One region of the Luteimonas sp. S4-F44 genome, then DNA from elsewhere that is predicted to be linked to it. Evidence: predicted binding sites of a transcription regulator. Region 1 holds the regulator's gene; the other holds the start of a gene.
What was found. The regulator FliA, encoded in region 1, starts transcription of late flagellar genes. The targets are predictions, from matches to a motif close to TAAAGTTTNNCNNNCNNNGGCCGATAA.
Positions count from the first base shown of each region.

Region 1 (10,127 bases):
GGAACAGGATGTCGCTGTTGATCTCGACCTCCAACCAGAGGTCGGCGCGGCGCACGGTGATCAGCCGCGCATGCACCATCTCCGACAGCGCGTCCTCGAGCTGCAGCGCGATGCGCGCCAGCTGCTGGCGCGAAGCGGCCCGCGCCGCACCGTCGGCGCCATCGTCGATGCGGTCGCTGCGCATCTTCGATTCGAGCATCGGCTGCAGCGGCGAGTCGAGCACCGGCGAGGCACTGCCCGGGCCGCGCCGCGCGCCGCCGGGAATCGGCACCGCGGCCTTGAGGCTGGCATCGCGGTAGACGTTGTCGCCGACCTGGATCGGGTCGATCGTCCGCGGCGTGCCGCTGAACGCATTCGCCAGCGAACTGGCCATCACCCGGTACTTGCCCTCGTTGAGCGAGGACACGGCGTACATGACCACGAAGAACGCCAGCAGCAGCGTCATCAGGTCGGCGTAGGGAATGGCCCAGGCCTCGTGGTTGGCGTGTTCCTCGTGGTGGACGCGTCGTGCCATCGTCGCCGGCTCAGTGCAGGAAGCCGGCCAGACGGGCCTCGATGTTGCGCGGATTTTCGCCCTGGGCGATCGCGATCAGGCCCTCGATCGCCAGCTCGCGCTCGCCGCTGCGGCGGCCGATCACGCTCTTGAGCTTGGAGGCGACCGGCAGGAAGAACAGGTTGGCCGAGGCGATGCCGTAGATCGTGGCGGTAAAGGCGGCAGCGATGCCGTGGCCGAGCTTGGACGGATCGGCCAGGTTCTTCATCACCGCGATCAGCCCGAGCACCGCGCCGACGATGCCGAGCGTGGGCGCGTAGATGCCCATGCCCTCGAACACTTTCGCTGCCGCCAGGTCCTGTTGTTCCTCGCCGTGCAGTTCGATCTCCAGCATGTGCCGGATCGCCTCCGGCTCGACGCCGTCCACCAGCATCTGCAGGCCCTTGCGCAGGAACGGGTCGCTCTGCGACTCGACGTAGGCTTCCAGGCCCAGTAGCCCCTGTTTGCGCGAGACGTTGCTCCACTCCAGCAGTTGCGCGATCAGTGCGCCGCGGTCGGCCGTGGGTGGGCGGATCGTCCAGCGCAGGATCCGCAGCGCGCGCTTGAACACGCTCGGCGGCGTGTGCAGCAGGATCGAGGCGAGCGTGCCGACGATCACGATCACGAAGGCGGCCGGCGACCACAGCGCGCCGAGCCCGGCACCCTTGAGGATGCTGCCGCCCACCAGGGCGGCGAGGGCGAGCGCGAGTCCGACGACGCTGAAAAGGTCCATGATCGCGATATCGGCGCGGGGCGCGGCGACTTGAGCCGCGCGCGGACGCTCAGGGTCCGCGCAGCGCGTCCACGTCGAGGATCAGCGCGAGCCGGCCATCGCCGATCAAGGTCGCGCCGGCATAGCCGGGCAGGCCGCGCAACGCGCGCGGCAGCGGCTTGATGACCACCTCTTCGCGCCCGCGCACTTCGTCGACGACCAGACCGAAGCGACTGTCGCCCCGCTGCAGCACCACGATGGTCAGCAACGCCGTTTCCAGTGCGGGCCGGTCGAGCCAGTGCCGCAGGTCGAGCAGCGAGAGCGTATGCGAGCGCCGATCGAGCGCGGCGCGGCCGTCGAACCAGTTGACCGTGCGCGCCGGTGCATGCAGCACTTCCTGCACGCGGGCCAGCGGCAAGGCATAGGCATCGCCGGCGGCGTGGACCAGCAGGGTCGGCAGGATCGCCAGCGTCAGCGGCACGCGCAGCGTGAAGCGGCTGCCGCGACCGAGTTCGGATTGCACCTGGATCTGCCCGCCGAGCTCGCGGATCCGCGACTGCACCACGTCCATGCCGACGCCGCGCCCCGAGATGTCGCTGACCTCGGTGCGTGTCGACAGCCCGGCCAGGAAGATCAGATGCAGACATTCCTCGGCATTCAGGCGCGCGGCCGACTCGGCGTCGATCAGGCCCTTCTCGCGGGCCTTGGCGCGCAGGCGCTCGGGATCGATGCCGGCGCCGTCGTCCTGGACCTCGATGCCGACGTAATCGCCCTGCTGCTGGGCGATCAGCCGGACCTTGCCGGCGCGCGACTTGCCGGTCGCCTCGCGCAGGTCCGGCGTCTCCACGCCGTGGTCGATCGCGTTGCGGACCAGGTGGATCAGCGGGTCGGCCAGCGCTTCGACCAGGTTGCGGTCGAGCTCGGTGTCGGCGCCGACCAGTTCCAGATCCACTTCCTTGTCGAGCGCGCGGGCGACATCGCGGGCAACCTTGGGAAAGCGCGAGAACACCTTGCCGACCGGTTGCATGCGCGTGCGCATGACCGCGCCCTGCAGGCGTGCGGTGGCGTTGTCCAGGGTGGCGACGGCGCGGTCGAGGTCCTCGTCACGCAATCGTGCGCGCAGTGTCTTGAGGCGGTTGCGGGCCAGCACCAGTTCGCCGACCAGGTCGACGATCGCGTCGAGCCGACGGGTATCGACGCGGACGGTCTGTTCGCGCTCGGCCGTTGCCTGCGCGGCGGCCGCTCTGGCCGGTGCCGGCGGCGCGCCGCGCGGTGCGGGGCCAGGTGGGGGCGCCACGACTGCGGCGGCGGGCGCTGGCGCCGCGCCGGGTGCATGCGCACCGTGCAGTTGGTCGAGCAGTGCCTCGAATTCGTCATCGTCGATCGTGTCGCCGCCCGCGGCCGGCGCGGCGGCGACCGGTGTGGCGCCCGGCGCAGCCTTGCCGTGCAGCTGATCGAGCAGGGCTTCGAACTCGTCGTCGTCGATCGGATCGTTCGGACCTGGTGCGGGCGCGGGAACCGATGCGCCGGGCGCCGCGTTGCCGTGCAACTGGTCGAGCAGCGCCTCGAACTCGTCGTCGTCGATCATCTCACCGCCCGCCGCAGACGCTGCGGCGACGGCCGGAGCCACGCGGGTGGCCGGGGCGGGCGCCGCGGGCGCCACGGTGTCGAGCGCGAAGCCGGCGATCAGAGCGGGCGGGGCATGCGGCACGTCGTCGCCGGTCTCGACCGCGTCGACCATTGCCTGCAGCCAGTCGAGCGACTGCTGCGCGGCGTCGAAGTGCCGCGGCAGCAGGGTCGCGGTGCCCGAGCGTGCGGCGCCCAGCGTTTCTTCCGCGGCATGGCACAGCTCCACCAGCGCGGTCGCGCCAAGGAAGCCGGCGCCGCCCTTGAGCGTGTGGAAGGCCCGGAAGACCGCGTTGAGCTGCTCGCGGTCGTCGGGCGTCTGCTCCAGCTCGACCAGTTGCCCGCCCAGGTCGACGAGCAGCTCGCGTGCCTCGAGCACGAAATCGGCAGCGATGTCGGGCGAGAACTGCATCGCTCAGAGTCCCAGGCGCGAGAGCAGGTCGTCGGCGTCGTCCTGGCCGACGGTGCCGGTGTCGAGCCCGGCGACTGCCGGTCCGGCGGCACGCAGGCGGTCGTTCTCGCCGTCGGCGGACGGCAGCCCGAGCGCGCCAAAGCCTTCGTGCACGCCGCGCACGATGCCGGCGACGCGGCGAATGATCTGCCCGCCCAGGTCCTGGTGGCTCTGCGCCAGCGCCATTTCGCGCAGGTTCTCGCGCAGCGCGTCGAGGGTCGCGGTCTGCGCGGCGTCCAGCGTGCCGGCGCGCAACTGCGCAACATGCGCGCGGCTGTCCTCGATCAAATCGAGCGTGCGGTGGGTGGCCTGCTCGGTCATCGTCACCACGTGGTCGAGGCGGGCACAGGCATCGTCGAGCCCGCCCTGCGCGGGGGCGGCCGGCAGGGTGTCGAGCGCCTGCGCCAGTTCGCGCGCCAGCCGGCCCAGGCCGTCGACGAGCGTGCGTGCGCGGGCGGCGGCGAGCGCGTCGACCTGCCGGCGCCAGCCGGCCTCGTCGCCGCGTTCGAGTGCTTCGAGCGCGTCATGCAGCAGCCCGGCGAGCTGGCTGCGATCGGTGGTCGCCGTGGCGGTGGCGGTCACGCTGCGCCCCCCAGGCGCTCGAAGATCTTGTCCAGCTTCTCCGACAGCGTCTGCGCGGTGAACGGCTTGATGATGTAGCCGTTCACGCCGCTCTGCGCGGCCTCGATGATCTGCTCGCGCTTGGCCTCGGCGGTGACCATCATCACCGGCAGCGCGCGGAACTTGGGATCGGCGCGGATCGCGCGCAGCAACTCGATGCCGGTCATGCCGGGCATGTTCCAGTCGGTGATGACCAGGTCGACCGCATCCTGGCGCAGCACCGCCATCGCGCTGTTGCCGTCCTCGGCTTCGACGGTGTTGTTGAAGCCCAGGTCAGACAACAGGTTCTTGACGATGCGGCGCATCGTCGAGAAGTCGTCGACCACGAGGATACGGATGTTCTTGTTCAAAGCGGGCTCCACGGGTGGGGCATCAGTCGGCGTTGCCGATGCCGGTATCTGCAAGTTCGAAGGTCGACAGGCGGCCGCGCAGGCGCACCACGGCCTGGCCGTGGATCTGGCACACGCGCGATTCGCTCACGCCCAGCACCGCGCCGATCTCTTTGAGGTTGAGTTCCTGTTCGTAGTACAGCGACAGCACCAGCTGTTCGCGCTCAGGCAATAGCTTGATCGCCACGGCCAGTTCCCGGCCGAACTCGCTGCGCACCAGGTGTTCCTGCGGCGTCGGCCCGCCGTCGCGATTGGCCGGCTCGACTTCGCCGTGGTCCTCGACGTGCGAGTCCAGGCTCAGCACCTGGCCGCGGGCGGCGTCTTCGAGCAGGCGTTGATAGTCGGCGAGCGGCATCTGCAGCTTGGCCGCGACCTCCTGCGCGCTGGCGGCGCGACCGCTGGCCTGCTCGATCTCGCGGATCGCGGCGGCGGCCTCGCGGGCGCGGCGATGGACCGAGCGCGGCACCCAGTCGCCGCGCCGGATCTCGTCGATCATCGCGCCGCGGATCCGGATCGAGGCATAGGTCTCGAACGACGCGCCCTGTTCGGCGTCGTAGCTGCGCGAGGCTTCGAGCAGGCCGATCATGCCGGCCTGGATCAGATCGTCGATCTCCACGCTGGCCGGCAGCCGGGCGGCGATGTGATGGGCGATGCGGCGCACCAGCTCGGCATGCACCACGACCGGGTCCGGCGCGCTGGCGCGCTGGACCGCCTGGTACTGGCGGGCGGCGGCGTTCATGCCGCCGCTCCCTGCCGCAGCAGGCGGTCGACGAAGAACTCGACGTGGCCGCGCGGCGCCGTCGGCGCCTGCCAGCGCGCGATGCGGCGTGCGATCTCCACCAGCGCCTGCGACGACGGGCTGCCCGGGTAGGCGCGCACCACCGCCTGCTGGCGCTGGACTGCGGCACGCAGCCATTCGCACTGCGGCACCGCGCCCAGGTAGTTCAGCGAGACGTCGCCGATGAAGCGCTCGCACACGCGCACGAGCTTGTCATACAGCGCGCGGCCCTCCTGCGGGCTGCGCACCATGTTGGCGACGACCTGGATCCGGTCGAGGCCGCGCTCGCGGGCGAGCACCTTGATCAGCGCATACGCATCGGTGAGCGAGGCCGGTTCATCGCAGACCACGACCACCGCGTCCTGCGCGGCCTGGCAGAAGGTCAGCACCGAGTCGGTGATGCCCGCGGCGGTATCGACCACCAGCACATCGAGATCGCGCTCGAGCTCGTTGAAGATGTTGACCAGGCCGGCATGTTCGATCGGACGTAGCTCGGCCATGTGCCGACGGCCGGACGCTGCCGGCACGATCAGCACGCCGGCCGGGCCCTCGATGATCGCCTCGTCGAGCGTGCAGCGCCCGGCGACGAGGTCGGCCAGCGTGAAGCGCGGCGACAGGCCCAGCAGCACATCGAGATTGGCCAGGCCCAGGTCCGCGTCGAGCAGCATCGTGCGCTGACCCATGCCGGCCAGCGCGATGGCGAGATTGGCCGACACGTTGGTCTTGCCGACGCCGCCCTTGCCGCCGGTGACGGCGAGGGTGCGGACGGGCGCGAACGGGGCGGGGGCGGGCAGGTCAGGCGACGGCATGCTGGGGCTTCTGGGCGTCGGGGTCGTGGAGATCGTGCGAGGGGACGATCGGCTTATCGGCATCGCGGCGAAGATCTTCAAGCCGCAATGCGAGATGGGCGGCATTGGCGCGATGCAGATCGTCGGGAATGCGCTGGCCGTCGGCGATCCAGGTCAGCGGCAGGGCGTGATCGACGGCGACCGACAGCACGCTGCCCAACCGCCCGGTCTCGTCGAGCTTGGTCAGCACCGCGCCCTGCGGGCGGGCGCCCTCGAAGCGGCGGACGACTTCGTCGAGGTCGGCGAAATGGGTGTTGGCCGGCAGCACGAGCAGGGTGCGGATCTGACGCGCGGCGCGCAGCCAGTGCAGTTGGCCGGCCAGGGCGCGATCGCGCTGGCTGAGCCCGGCGGTGTCGACCAGCACCAGGCGGTAGTCGCGCAGGCGCTGCAGTAGTTGGACCAGCCCGGTTTCGCTGTCGGCCTCGTGCACCGCGATGCCGAGCTGCCGGCCGTAGCTGTGCAGTTGTTCGCGGCCGCCCACACGCACGGTGTCGGTGGTCACCAGCGCCACGTCGCGGGCCTGGTGGCGTGCGACGTAACGCGCGGCGAGCTTGGCGATGGTCGTGGTCTTGCCGGCGCCGGTCGGGCCGACCAGCGCGATGACCCCGGCCTCCTCCAGCGGGTCGATCGGGCAGATCGGCAGGCGCTTGGACAGCAAGGCAAGCATCAGCCCGCGGACGCGGTGGGCCGGGGTGTCGGCCGGCACCTGCAAGGCGACGTCGCGGGTGATGCCGGCATCGAAACCATAGTCTTCCATCAGTTCCATGACTTGGCCGCGGGCCGGGGAACCGCGCAGGCGCTCGTCGGTCAGGCGCGCCATCTCGCGCTCGATCATCTGCCGCATCTGCACCAGTTCCTCGCGCATCTGCGCCAGCTCGCCGTCGCTGGTCGACGTCGGTGCCGGCGGTGCGGGCACGGCGACCAGCGCAGGCGACGCGGCAGCCGGCGCGCTCGGCGTCGGAGCGTGTGCGATGGGCGCGCGTGCGCTCGGGGCGGCCACGTCCTGCGCCGGTGCGGTCGGCTCGGGCGATGTCCGCGACGGAATCCCGTCGTCTTCCGCGTGCAATGCCGGTGCTGGCGCTCGTCGGCGACCGAGCAATTCGGCGAACGACGGAAATCCGGCGCCGGCGTCCGCGATCTCGGTGTGCAGGGCCTCGGCGACCGCCGCGGGCGGCGTATCGGCAACCACCGCGCTGGCCGCCGGCTGCGGCGATACAGCCTTCTCGTCCGGTGCCAACGCCCGCAGCCAGCGTTCGGCGGGCGAGTCGTTGCGGCTGTCTGCGGCCTGTGCCTGCGGTGGTTCGCTCGATGCGGCGGCTGGCGTGTCGCGCCGCTGGGCGTCATCGAGGGCGCGTTGGACCACGCTCTCGTCGTAGTTGCTGGCCGCGACAATCTCCACGCCTTCGTCGGTGCGGCGATTGGACAGGATCACGGCATCGGGGCCGTGCGCGGCCCGCACCATCTGCAGGGCGCTGCGCATATCGGCGGCGACGAAACGGCGGATGTTCATGGGCGGTGGCCGGACATGGAGAAGGGGGCATGGAGCAGGGCGAAGACGCGCGCATCGCGTCGGCCTTGGGGTCTGGGGTGTGGTGTGTGCATCGTGCGTTCTCCGTGGCGGGGCATCGCGTTCACGCGCCCCGGGTCCCTACAACCCGATCCCGCGCCTCAACTGATCGTCCCCAGCAACTTGAGCCGCTTGTCTTCGGGGACTTCGGTGTAGGCGAGCACCGACAGGGTCGGGACGCTGTGCCGGACCAGGCGCGCGAGCGCGGCGCGGACCTGGCCGGGGACCAGCACCACCGCCGGTTCGTTCCTGGCCTCCTGCTGGCCGGCGCAGTCGGCCAGGCTCTGCTGCAGGCGTTCGGCCAGGCCCGGCTCCAGCGCAGCCCCGGTCCCTTGCGCGGAATCCTGCAAGACGCGTTCCAGCGCTGGCGCCAGCGTGTAGACCGGCAAATCAGGTGCCGGGCCGGCGATCTCCTGGACGATAAAGCGGCCCAGCGCGGTGCGGACCGCGGCGGTGAGTTGAGCGGGGTCCTGGGAGTGCGCGGCGTGCTCGACCAGCGCCTCGGCGATGCGGCGCAATTGCCTGACGGGAATGCGCTCGACGAGCAGGTTCTGCAGCACCCGGACCACCACCGCCAACGGCAGCGCCTTGGGCGTGAGGTCCTCGGCGAGCTTGGGCGCGCTGCGCGCCAGGGTCGCCAGCAGTTGCTGGACTTCCTCGTGCCCGAGCAGTTCCGGCGCCTGTTCGCGGACCAGGTGCGAGAGGTGGGTCGCGACCACGGTCGCCGGATCGACCACGGTGTAGCCCGAGGCCTCGGCCTGGGCGCGCTGGATCGGCAGGATCCACAACGCGTCGAGCCCGAACGCCGGGTCCTTGCCCGGAATGCCCTCGATCGGCTGCAGCGCGCCGCCCGGATCGAGCGCCAGCAACCGGTCGGGATGCACCTCGGCGGTCGCCACCGGCACGCCGTGGACCAGCAGCCGATACGCAGTGGGCGCCAGTTCGAGGTTGTCGCGGATGTGCACCGGCGGAATCAGAAAGCCGATGTCCTGGGTGAGCTTGCGGCGCACCGCTTTGATCCGCGCCATCAGTTCGCCGCCCTGGGCCTTGTCGACCAGCGGGATCAGCCGATACCCGACCTCCAGGCCGAGCGGATCGACCGGGCGCAGATCGTCCCAGCCGAGCTCGGCGTTGGTGGTCTGCTCGGGCGCGGGCAACGCGGCGTCGGGGGCGGCCGCGGCGCGCTCGGCCGCCAGGCTGCGATTGCGCATCGTCCAGGCGCCGTAGCCGACCACGGCGGCCAGGCTCAGGAAGGCGAGGTTCGGCATGCCGGGCACCAGCCCGACCACCAGCAGGATGACCGCCGCGATCGCCAGCGCCCGGTACTGGCCGAACACCTGGCCGGTCACCGCGCCGCCCATGTCCTGGGCGCGCGAGGCGCGGGTGACCAGCAGCGCGACCGCCGAGGACACCAGCAGCGCCGGCAGCTGCGACACCAGGCCGTCGCCGATCGACAGCAGAGTGTAGGTCGCCGCCGCATCGCCGAACGGCATGCCGTGCTGGAGCATGCCAATCGCCAGCCCGCCGACGATCGTCACGAACAGGATCAGGATGCCGGCGATCGCATCGCCGCGGATGAACTTGCTGGCGCCGTCCATCGCGCCGTAGAAGTCGGCTTCCTGGCGGACTTCCTCGCGCCGGGCCTTGGCTTCCTCGCGGGTCAGCAGGCCGGCATTGAGGTCGGCGTCGATCGCCATCTGCTTGCCGGGCATCGCATCGAGGATGAAGCGTGCGGTCACTTCCGAGACCCGGCCGGCGCCCTTGGTGATGACCATGAAGTTGATGATGGTCAGGATCGCGAACGCGACGATGCCGACCGCGAAGTTGCCGCCGACGACGAATTCGCCGAACGACTCGATCACGTTGCCGGCCGCGCCCGGGCCGTTCTGGCCGTGCAGCAGGATCACCCGCGTGGAGGCCACGTTCAGCGCCAGGCGCAGCATCGTGGTCATCAGCAGCACGATCGGGAAAATGCTGAAGTCCAGCGGGCGCTGCACGTAGACCACCGCCAGCAGCACCACCAGCGAGATCGCGATGTTGAAGCTGAAGAGCACGTCGAGCACGAACGGCGGCAACGGCACCACGACCATCGCCAGCAGCGCCAGCACCAGCAACGGCGCCCCCAGCCCGTGGCGCAGCATGTCGAACAGGCGCTTGGGGCCGGACTGCATCACCGCGCTCATGGCCGCGCCCCGGTGCCCGGCGCGTCTTCATCGACCTCCACCGCCGACAGCTCGGGGTAGGGCTGGCCCGGCGCCCAGCTGCGCAGCTGATACACGTAGGACAGCACCTGGGCGACGGCGGCGTAGAGCTTCACGGGAACTTCCTGACCGATCTGCGCCTCCCGATACAAGACCCGTGCCAGCGGCGGCGCGGCGACCAGCGCGATGCGGTGTTGCTCGCCCACGGCGCGGATGCGCAGCGCCATCTCGTCGACGCCCTTGGCGATCACCTTCGGTGCGCGCATCGCCTCGCCTTCGTACTTGAGCGCGACCGCGTAATGCGTGGGATTGACCACGATGACATCGGCGCCGGGCAAGTCTTCCATCATCCGCCGCTGCGCCATCTGCTGCTGCAGCTGACGGATGCGGCCCTTGACCTCC
Region 1 covers NZ_CP093340.1:1,731,816-1,741,942, forward strand. Annotated here, with positions in the region: gene motD (flagellar motor protein MotD) at 1-514, opposite strand, end outside; gene MNO14_RS07810 (flagellar motor protein) at 525-1,265, opposite strand; gene MNO14_RS07815 (chemotaxis protein CheA) at 1,315-3,282, opposite strand; gene MNO14_RS07820 (protein phosphatase CheZ) at 3,286-3,903, opposite strand; gene MNO14_RS07825 (chemotaxis response regulator CheY) at 3,900-4,292, opposite strand; gene MNO14_RS07830 (RNA polymerase sigma factor FliA) at 4,315-5,070, opposite strand; gene MNO14_RS07835 (MinD/ParA family protein) at 5,067-5,918, opposite strand; gene flhF (flagellar biosynthesis protein FlhF) at 5,905-7,467, opposite strand; gene flhA (flagellar biosynthesis protein FlhA) at 7,626-9,707, opposite strand; gene flhB (flagellar biosynthesis protein FlhB) at 9,704-10,127, opposite strand, start outside.

Region 2 (10,127 bases), 1.6 Mb from region 1:
GCGACGAAGACGTCGCGATTGACGACCTGATCCGCGATCCGGTCGAGGTTGTCGCCGGTTTCGCGTCCATTCCCCACCCCCGCATTCCGCTGCCGGTCGATCTCTACCGCAGCCAGTCCTTCGACAGGAGCAACTCCATGGGCGTCAACCTCGCCAACGACGCGCAGCTCGCCACGCTCGCCGAGCAGATCCGCAGCGCGCCGACGTCGTGGTCGGCGACGCCGCTGGTGCCCGGCGCCACGGCGGCCGGCGCCAAGACCGAGGTCACCAACCCCGCCGACCGCCGCGTGCGCGTGGGCGAGTGGATCGCCGCCGACACCGCCACGGTCGAACGCGCGCTGACCAACGCGGTCGCCGCGCAACCAGGCTGGGACGCCACGCCGGTCGCCTCGCGCGCGGCGATCCTCGAACACGCCGCCGACCTGCTCGAGCAGCGCATGCCGCAGTTCATCGCCCTGTGCACCCGCGAGGCCGGCAAGACGATTCCAGACGGCGTCGCCGAAGTCCGCGAGGCGGTGGATTTCCTGCGCTACTACGCCGGCCAGGCGCGCAGTGCATTCGTGCCCGAAGCGCTGCCCGGCCCGACAGGTGAATCGAACGCGCTGCAGCTGTCGGGCCGCGGCGTGTTCGTGTGCATCAGCCCTTGGAACTTCCCGCTGGCGATCTTCGCCGGCCAGATCGCGGCCGCGCTGGCGGCCGGCAACAGCGTGATCGCCAAGCCCGCCGAGCAGACCACGCTGGTCGGCTTCGAGGCGGTGAAGCTGCTGCACGAAGCCGGCATCCCCAAGGACGTGTTGCAGTACCTGCCCGGCGACGGGGCCACCGTCGGCGCGGCGCTGACGTCAGACCCGCGCGTGGCCGGCGTCGCCTTCACCGGCTCGACCGATACTGCGCGCGCGATCAACCGCGCGCTCGCCGCGCGCGATGCCGCGATCGGCGTGCTGATCGCCGAGACCGGCGGCCAGAACGCGCTGATCGCCGACTCCTCGGCGCTGCCCGAGCAGTTGGTCAAGGACGCACTGGCCTCTGCCTTCACCTCCGCCGGCCAGCGCTGCTCGGCCGCGCGCGTGCTGTACGTGCAGGACGACATCGCCGACAAGGTGATCGGCATGATCGCCGGCGCGATGAAGGAACTGACCGTCGGCGACCCGGGGCTGCTGGCGACCGACATCGGCCCGGTGATCGATCCCGACGCGAAGGCGCTGCTCGACGAGCACGCCGCGCGGATGCAGGGCGCGGCCAAGCCGATCGCCGAGGCCCGGCTCGGGCCCGGCACCGAGCACGGCACGTTCTTTGCCCCGCGCGCCTGGGAACTGCAATCGCTGTCCCAGCTCACGCGCGAGAACTTCGGTCCCGCGCTGCACGTGATCCGCTGGAAGGGCGACCAGCTCGACGCGGTCGTCGACGCGATCAACGCGACCGGCTTCGGTCTGACGCTCGGCATCCACTCGCGCATCGACGAGACCGTGGAGCGGATCATCCAGCGCGCGAAGGTCGGCAACATCTACGTCAACCGCAACCAGATCGGCGCCGTCGTCGGTGTGCAGCCGTTCGGCGGCCAGGGCCAGTCGGGCACCGGCCCCAAGGCCGGCGGCCCGCACTACCTGCCGCGCTTTGCGACCGAGAAGACCGTCACCATCAACACCACCGCCGCCGGCGGCAACGCCTCCCTGCTGACGTTGGGTGAGTGAGCGCGTTTACGAAGCACTGCTTCGTGCGCGAAACGAACGCCCGCCGTGCGACGGCGGGCCGGATGAGTAGCCGCGGCTTGCGCGGCATGCCGCGCGCGGCTGCGAACGCCCGCCATGCTTTGGCGGGCCGGATGAATGAAGCGCTGGCCATCGCCGCGCAGCTCACCTCCCCCGCTCGTGGGGGAAGTCGGCGCGCATAGCGCGCCGGGCGGGGGCACGGGCCGTCCAGCAAAAGCCGCACAGCGCGCGCGTCACCTCCCTAACAACGCGGGGAACGCATCAGTCATCCTCACCGCGCGGAGTCGTCGGCCCCATCCGCCGGCGCAGCCGGCAGCACCGTCCGCAGCCCGCGGGCCTGCAGCCGCGCGAGCACCCCGGCGACCATCTCGACGTTACGGCCATGGCGCGCGCCCTCGTGCAGCAACACGATCGCGCCTGGTGCCAGGTCGGCATCGATGCGCGCGACGACCTTCGCCGTGTCGCGCTCCACCGCGTCGAAGCCGCGCGCGCTCCAGGCCACGCGCGCCAGCCCGGCGTCGCGCAATGGGGCATGCACGAACGGATTGGTGTGGCCGACCACCGAGCGAAACCACACCGGCGCCAGCCCGGCGACCGTTGTCAGCGTGCGCTGGCAATCCGCGATTTCGCGCCGCATCCGCGCCGGCCCCAGTGCCCAGAACCGGGTTTGCGGATGCTGCTGGGTGTGGTTGCCGATGCCGTGGCCGCGCGCGACGATCTCGCGCACCAACGCCGGACGCGCGGCCGCGCGTTCGCCCACGAGGAAGAACGTCGCCCGCGCCGCGTGCGCATCGAGCAGGTCGAGCAGCGGCCGGGTGTCGTCCGAGGGACCGTCATCGATGGTCAGCCAGACACCGGTCTCGCCCTCGGGCAGGCGGCGGAGCACCGGCCCGTACAGCGGCGAACCAGGCGCCAGCACACCCCACAGGCACAGCGCATGGCTGGCCAACAGCAGCGGCAAGCCGACCTGCCAGCCCCATTGCCACCACATCCACGCGACCAGCGCCTGGGAGGCGAGCAACAGCGGCAGCCACAGGTGCGGGCGACGGGGCGGACGGTGCGGCGACATGGCGCGCATCATGCCATCGCGGCCGCCGCGCACCGCAGCATTCCGCCGGCGCGACCACCGGTCGCGGGCTTGCGTTGGCGGCCCCGCGCTACCATGTCGGTCTTCCCGCCTGTTCCAGGATGTTCTGCCATGTCCCTCGACCCCGCCCTCCGCACCCGCATCGAGACCCTGCTGCAGGGCAACCGCGCCGTGCTGTTCATGAAGGGCTCGCCGATGGCGCCGCAGTGCGGGTTCTCGGCCAAGGCCGTGTCCGCGCTCGACGCGGTCGGCGTCGACTATGCCCACGTCAATGTGCTGGAAGACGGCGAGATCCGCGAAGGCATCAAGGTCTATGGCGAATGGCCGACGATCCCGCAGCTCTACGTCGACGGCGAACTGGTCGGCGGCAGCGACATCATCGAGCAGATGGCTGGCAGCGGCGAACTGCACGGGCTGTTCGGCGTCGAGGCCCCAGACCGCACGCCGCCGACGATCGCGATCACGCCGGCTGCGCGCGAGATGATCGCCAAGGCGTTGGCCGATGCCGGCGGCGACTACGCACTGCAGATCGACATCGACCGCAATTTCCGCGCCCGCCTGCAGCTGGCACCGCGCAACCCGTCGGCGATCGTCAGCGACGTCGCCGGCCTGCTGGTGCAGTTCGACCTGGCCAGCGCGCGCCGCGCCGAAGGCCTGACGATCGATTTCGCCGACGACATCCGTGGCCGGGGCCTGGTGATCGACAACCCCAACGCGCCCAAGTCGGTCCAGGAGATCGCCCCGACCGAGGCGGACGACCGGATCGCCGCCGGCACGCTCACGCTGGTCGATGTCCGGCCTCCAGAGGAGCGCGCCACGGCCTCGGTCTCGCGTCCGTTCGAAGTCCTCGACGGCGACGGCATCCAGCGGTTGCAAGCACTGCCCAAGGACACCCCGCTGGCGTTCCTGTGCCACCACGGCGGTCGCAGCCTCCAGGCCGCCGAGCACTTCCGCAATCAGGGCTTCACCCACGTCTACAACGTCACCGGCGGCATCGATGCCTGGAGCGACAGCGTCGACGGCGGCGTGCCGAAGTACTGATTCAACAGCGGCGACCGCCTGCGTGAACGCAGGTAAGCGCCGCACATCCGGTGGGCATAGGCCGCGCCGAAGCGCCCCCATCCCAAGCGTCCACCCGTGAAGGGCGCAATGCCCCGCGTTGCGGGGAAGGCGGCAAACGCATCTGGCAGGTGCTGACCTCCTCCGCTTCGCGGGGTGAGGTCAGCGCGCTCAGCGCGCGGGTGCGGGCATGGCCCGCTGCCAGCGGCACGCCACTCAAGCTCGTCGCCGCACGGTCGATATCGCTTGCGATCAGTCGCAGTCCGCCACGGCGCCCCCGGCACGTGACGACCCCGGTTGCCTTTCGATGACGTGCCTCCATGCGGAAACCGTCCAATCCGTCCGATTCCCCCGTGCGTCCGACCGGCGCGCGTGGACGTGAGGGCGCGATCGGCTCGGAGGGACTGGTCGCCTTGTTCGCGCAGGCCCATGCGCCGCATGCGCTGCTGATCGCCTTCGCCGACGGCGTCGCCGGCCTCCACGACGAGCTCGGCAGCCTCGGCCAGTACCTGCAATCAGCCTGCGCCAATAACGACTGGCCGGCCTACGGCCGCGCGATGCGGCAGCTGATCGACAAGTACATCCGCTTCGTCGATCTCGATGCGCCCGCACTGTCGGCCAGCGACCCTTCGACCCGCCTACGCGACCTGTTGCGCCAAACGCTCGGCATCGCCCTCGCGGCGTTGCTGCGCAACGAACCGGCGCTGTCGGAAGAAGCGCTCGCGCTGGCCAAGGCGTTCCGCACCACCGACGCCGGCGCGCCCGATCTCGATCGCCTGTCGCTGCGGCTCACCGACCTGTGCCGTCGCATCGACGTCCACGCCGAGGCTACCGAGGAGCAGGTCGGGCTGCTGATCGGCCTGTTCGACCTGCTGCTCGAGAACATCGGCGAATTGCTCGACGAAAAGAGCTGGCTGCATGGTCAGCTGACGCAGATCCGCGGCCTGCTCGCCGGGCCGCTGGACCGCGGCTCGATCGAGGAAGCGCGCGCAGAACTGCGCGAGGTGATCTACCGGCAGGGCGTTCTCAAACAGGGCATCGAGGCGTCCAAGGTCGCGATGAAGACGATGATGTCGACCTTCGTCGAGCGCCTGGACGGCATGGCCTTGCACACCGGCGAGTACCAGGACCGGTTGGCCGGGCATGCGCAACGGATCCGCGAGGCGCGCAGCATCGCCGGCCTCAGCACCGTCCTTGACCAGGTGCTCGACGACACCAGCCGGATCCAGGCGCAGGCGCTGCGCGCGCGCGACGACCTGATCGCCGCGCGGCGCGAGGTCGAGCAGAGCGAAAAGCGCATCCACCAGTTGGAGCAGAAGCTGCGCGATGCCGCCGGACTGGCGCGTGAGGACGAGCTCACCTCCTGCTTGAACCGGCGCGGCTTCGACGAGGCCTTCGAGCGCGAGGCGCTGCGCGCGCGCGCGGACCGGCCGCTGTGCATGGCGCTGGTGGACCTGGACGACTTCCGCCGCCTCAACGCCACCCACGGCCACCTGGGCGGCGACGCCGCGCTGCGCCATTTCGTCGACGTCGCCCGCCTCACCCTGCGCGACAACGACGTCCTGGGCCGCTTCGGCGGCGAAGAGTTCGTGATCATGATGCCGGCCACGACGCTCGCCCACGCCCTCGCCGCGCTGGCGCGCCTGCGCACCGTGCTCGTGCATCGGCCGGTCGTCCACGACGAGACCCGCATCGTGATCACCTTCAGCGCCGGCGTCGCACTGCGCCGACCGAACGAAACGCTCGAGTCACTGCTCAAGCGTGCCGACCTGGCGATGTACAGCGCCAAGCGCGCCGGCAAGGACCGCGCGATGGCCGCGCAGGTGTGAGCCGCGCGCGCCGCGGCGGGTCGGGAGGCTACACTCCCGCGATCGCGTCGAAGGATGTCGCATGCTGCCGGGCTGGATCCTGCTGCTGGTGTCGCTGGGCTACGCCGCGTTGCTGTTCGCGGTGGCGTGGTATGGCGACCGGCGGCCGCTGTATCCACAGCGGCCGTGGCTGCGCCCGCTGGTCTACAGCCTGGCGCTGGCGGTGTACTGCTCGTCGTGGACCTTCTACGGCGCGGTCGGCACTGCCGCGCGCCAGGGCATCGGTTACCTGCCGATCTACCTCGGCCCGCTGCTCGTGCTGCTGTTCGGCTGGCGCATCCTCGAGCGACTGGCGCTGATCGCGCAGTCGCAGAACACCGTCTCGATCGCCGACTTCATCGCCTCGCGCTACGGCCGCTCGCAGCGGCTGGCGGCGATGGTCGCGGGCATCGCGCTGGTGGCGGCAGTGCCGTACCTGGCGCTGCAGTACAAGGCGGTGGCGATCAGCCTGGGCGTGCTCGGCGGCCCGGATGACGCGGTCACGCCATTCGGCGACCCGGCGTTCTACGTCGCGGTGCTGATGGCACTGTTCGCCATCCTGTTCGGCACCCGCAAGGTCGATGCCACCGAGCACCGGCCCGGCCTGATGCTGGCGGTGGCGCTCGAATCACTGATCAAGCTGCTGGCGTTGGTCACGGTCGGCCTGTTCGCGACGCTGTGGCTGGGCGCGCGCGACCTGCACATGGTCGAGGCCACACGCGCGCTGATCGACAACGCGCCGCCCAGCGGCTTCGTGGCGCAGAGCCTGCTCGCGTTCGCGGCGCTGATCTGTCTGCCGCGCCAGTTCCACGTGGCGGTGGTCGAATGCGGCGACGTGCGCGACATCCGTCGTGCACGCTGGCTGTTCGGCGGCTACCTGATGATCGTCTGCCTGATGGTGCTGCCGATCGCCAGCGCCGGCGTCACGTTGTTCGGCCGCGACGGCCCGGTCGCCCCCGACAGCTTCGTGCTGGCGCTGCCGATGGCCGAGAACGCCAACGTGATCGCGCTGTTCGCCTACATCGGCGGGTTCTCGGCGGCGACCGGCATGGTCATCGTGTCGTCGGTCGCGCTGGCGACGATGCTCAGCAACGACCTGGTGATGCCGCTGCTGCTGCGCCGCGGCTACGCCGAACGCCACGGCGGCAATGTCGGCTCCACCGTGCTGTGGATCCGCCGGGTGGCGATCATCGCGCTGGCCGCATTGGCCTATGGGTACTACCGGGTCAGCGGCTCGGACACCACGCTGGCCGCTTACGGCTTGATGTCGTTCGCGGCGGTGGCGCAGTTCGCGCCGGCGCTGATCGGCGGGCTGTACTGGCGCGGTGCCAGCCGCCGCGGCGTCGAGGCCGGGCTGTTGCTGGGCTTCGCGATCTGGAGCTACACGCTGATGCTGCCCGCGCTGACCGAGTCGGGCTGGATCCAGCCGCAGTGGCTCGATGCCGGCCCGTTCGGCATCGCCTGGCTGCGGCCGCGCGCGCTGTTCGGGCTCGCCGGCTGGGACCCGCTGACCCACGGCACGTTCTGGTCGTTGCTTGGCAACGTCGGCGCGCTGCTGCTGGTGTCGGCGCGCTGGCGGCCCTCGCTCGACGAGCGCCTTCGCGCCGCACCCTTCCTCGACCCATATGCCGAGCGGCGTGCACTCGCATCGGAGGACTGGAGCGGCAACATCCGCGTTGGCGACCTGCTAACGCTGATCGGCCGCATCGTCGGCGACCGCACCGCGCGACGCGCATTCGATGAACACGCGCAGACGCAGGCGCGGCCCTTGGTGCTCAATGCCTCGGCTGACCGGACCTGGCTGCAGTTTACCGAGCGCCAGCTCGCCGCCGCGGTCGGCGCCTCGTCGGCGCGCCTGTTGATGACCAGCGCACTCAAGGGCTCGGGCATGGAGGTCGACGAGGTCGTCGCGATGCTCGACGAGGCCGGCCAGGAACTGCGCTTCAACCGCGAGGTGCTGTCCTCGACACTGGAAAACATCGACCACGGCGTGAGCGTGGTCGACCGCACCATGCGCCTGGTGGCGTGGAATCGCAGCTACCAGCGCCTGTTCGGCTATCCCGACAACATGCTCTACGTCGGCCGTCCGGTCGCCGACCTGATCCGCTACAACGCCGAGCGCGGCGAGCTTGGCCCGCGCGACGCGATCGACATCCAGACCGAGGTCGACAAGCGCATCGCCTACATGCGCGCCGGCTCGCCGCACGTCTCCGAACGCGTGCTCGGCAACGGCCAGGTCATCGAACTGCGAGGTCAGCCGCTGCCCGGCGGTGGCTATGCGACCAGCTACAGCGATGTCACCGACTACAAGCGCGCCGAACGCGAGCTGCGCGAGGTCAACGAAACACTCGAACAACGCGTGGCCGAGCGCACCCGTGAGGCCGAGGCCGCGCAGGAGTCGCGCTCGCGCTTCCTCACCGCGGTCAGCCACGACGTGCTGCAACCGCTCAATGCCGCGCGACTGTTCACCTCCGCGCTGCGCGAGACCCCCGATCCGGGCGAACAGCGCCACCTGGCCGAGCGCATCGACACCTCGCTGCGCGCCGCCGAGGAACTGCTCGACGGCCTGCTCGACGTCTCCCGGCTCGATGCCGGCGCGCTCAAGCCGGACATCGTCGACTTCGACGTCGCCGAACTGCTACGCCAGCTCGCCGGCCAATACGCGCCGATGGCCAAGGCGCGTGGCCTGGACATCCGCCTGCACGCCCCGCCCACGCCCGTACGCAGCGACCGCCGCCTGCTGCGTCGCGTGTTGCAGAACTTCCTGGCCAATGCGCTGCGCTACACCCGCAGCGGCCGCATCGTGCTGGCGGCGCGCCGGCGCGGCGACGAGGTCGCGCTGCAGGTCTGGGACACCGGGCCGGGCATTCCCGAGCACCACATGAGCCAGATCTACGACGAGTTCCACCGCTACGAGCACAGCTTCGACTGGGACGGCCGCGGCCTCGGCCTTGGCCTGTCGATCTGCCAGCGCATCTCGCGTCTGCTGGGGCATACGCTCGACGCGCGCGCGATGGTCGGCCGCGGCAGCATGTTCTCGATCACCGTGCCGCGCAGCGCATCGGCGGCGATCGTCGCTGCACCGGCGCCCGCACCACTGCGCGACGAATCGCTGCGCGGTCTGCGCGTGCTGTGCGTGGACAACGACGACGACATCCTCGCCGGCATGCGCGCCCTGCTGCGGCGCTGGGACGCGCTGCCGCTGTGCGCCAAGACCATCGACGAGGCGATCGCGGCGATGGACGAGGCGCCCGATGTACTGCTCGTCGACTTCCACCTGCACGACCGGCTTGACGGCCTCGACACCCTCGACGCCCTGCGCGGCATGGCGCCCGAGACGCCCGGCGCCCTACTGACCGCCGACGGCAGCGACGCGCTCAAGCAAACCGCCCGCATCCGTGGCTACCGGGTGCTCACCAAGCCCGTCAAACCGGCCTCGATGCGCGCCTTCCTCGCCGCCCAGCGCAGCGCGATGACCGCCCGCCGCGCCCGCGCCGAAGGCCGGCTCGTGTAGGACGGCCGTGCGCCTGCGCCGTAGCAGGTCGCGACGACTGGCCAATGCGTTGCGTGCCGGTGTGGACCGCTCGCGCCTGGCGCTCGGCGCCGCTGCCGGCGGTCGTCGCCTGCCCGCCCTTCGGGGCGCCCGCCCGCGCATGACGATTCCCTAACGCCCTCCATTGCTAGGCTGCAGCCTTTCGCAACGCAGACGCCGCATGAGCACACGCTATCTGATCCGTATCCCCGACGCCGGCAAGGCCCGCGCCTCCGGTGCCTACGCCCTGCAGTCGCAAGGCCCCGAGGGCATCGCCGCCGAACTCCAGGACGCCCTACGCGGCGACGCCCTCTTCGCACGCTGGCGCGCCGACCAGCCCGAGCCCGACGACGTCGACCCGTCGCTGGGCATTACTGACGCTGACGCACGCGTGGTGGGTGAACAGCGCGATCTCGACATCGACCTGACCGTCGACACCTCGATCTCGAGCACCGTCCTCAAGCACCGCCTGCGCCTGCTCGCCGGCAGCGCCTGGGAACTGCGCGACGTCCGCGCGGCCTGAGGCCTGCACCGCGACAGACTGTGATGCCTCTCCCACCCGGTGGGCTGCATGCATTGCCGCTCCCCACGCCCGTCTCTGTGGCGGGCTGGGAACGCTCAAGCGGTCATTGCAGCTGCAGCTCTCAGCCGATCAACCGGGTCAGCGGCGGCAGTGCGTAGTGCGCGGCGATGCCGATGAAGACCGTCATGCCGACCCAGTGGTTGTGCAGGAACGCGCGGAAGCAGGGCCCGCGCTCGCGGTTGCGCGCGATCGAGAACTCCCACAGCACCAGCCCCACCGCGACGGCGAGCGCCAGCCAGTAATAGGGGCCAAGCCCCGCCAGGTGACCGGCGATCGCAAGGGCGGCGAACATCGCCATATAGAGCAGCGC
Region 2 covers NZ_CP093340.1:3,299,643-3,309,769, forward strand. Annotated here, with positions in the region: gene putA (bifunctional proline dehydrogenase/L-glutamate gamma-semialdehyde dehydrogenase PutA) at 1-1,691, shown strand, start outside; gene MNO14_RS14830 (polysaccharide deacetylase family protein) at 1,981-2,778, opposite strand; gene grxD (Grx4 family monothiol glutaredoxin) at 2,908-3,837, shown strand; gene MNO14_RS14840 (GGDEF domain-containing protein) at 4,176-5,684, shown strand; gene MNO14_RS14845 (PAS domain-containing hybrid sensor histidine kinase/response regulator) at 5,746-9,216, shown strand; gene MNO14_RS14850 (hypothetical protein) at 9,416-9,757, shown strand; gene ubiA (4-hydroxybenzoate octaprenyltransferase) at 9,879-10,127, opposite strand, start outside.
Region 2: a site for FliA is predicted at 4,072-4,098, ahead of MNO14_RS14840 (GGDEF domain-containing protein). Genes of this name have one in related genera too.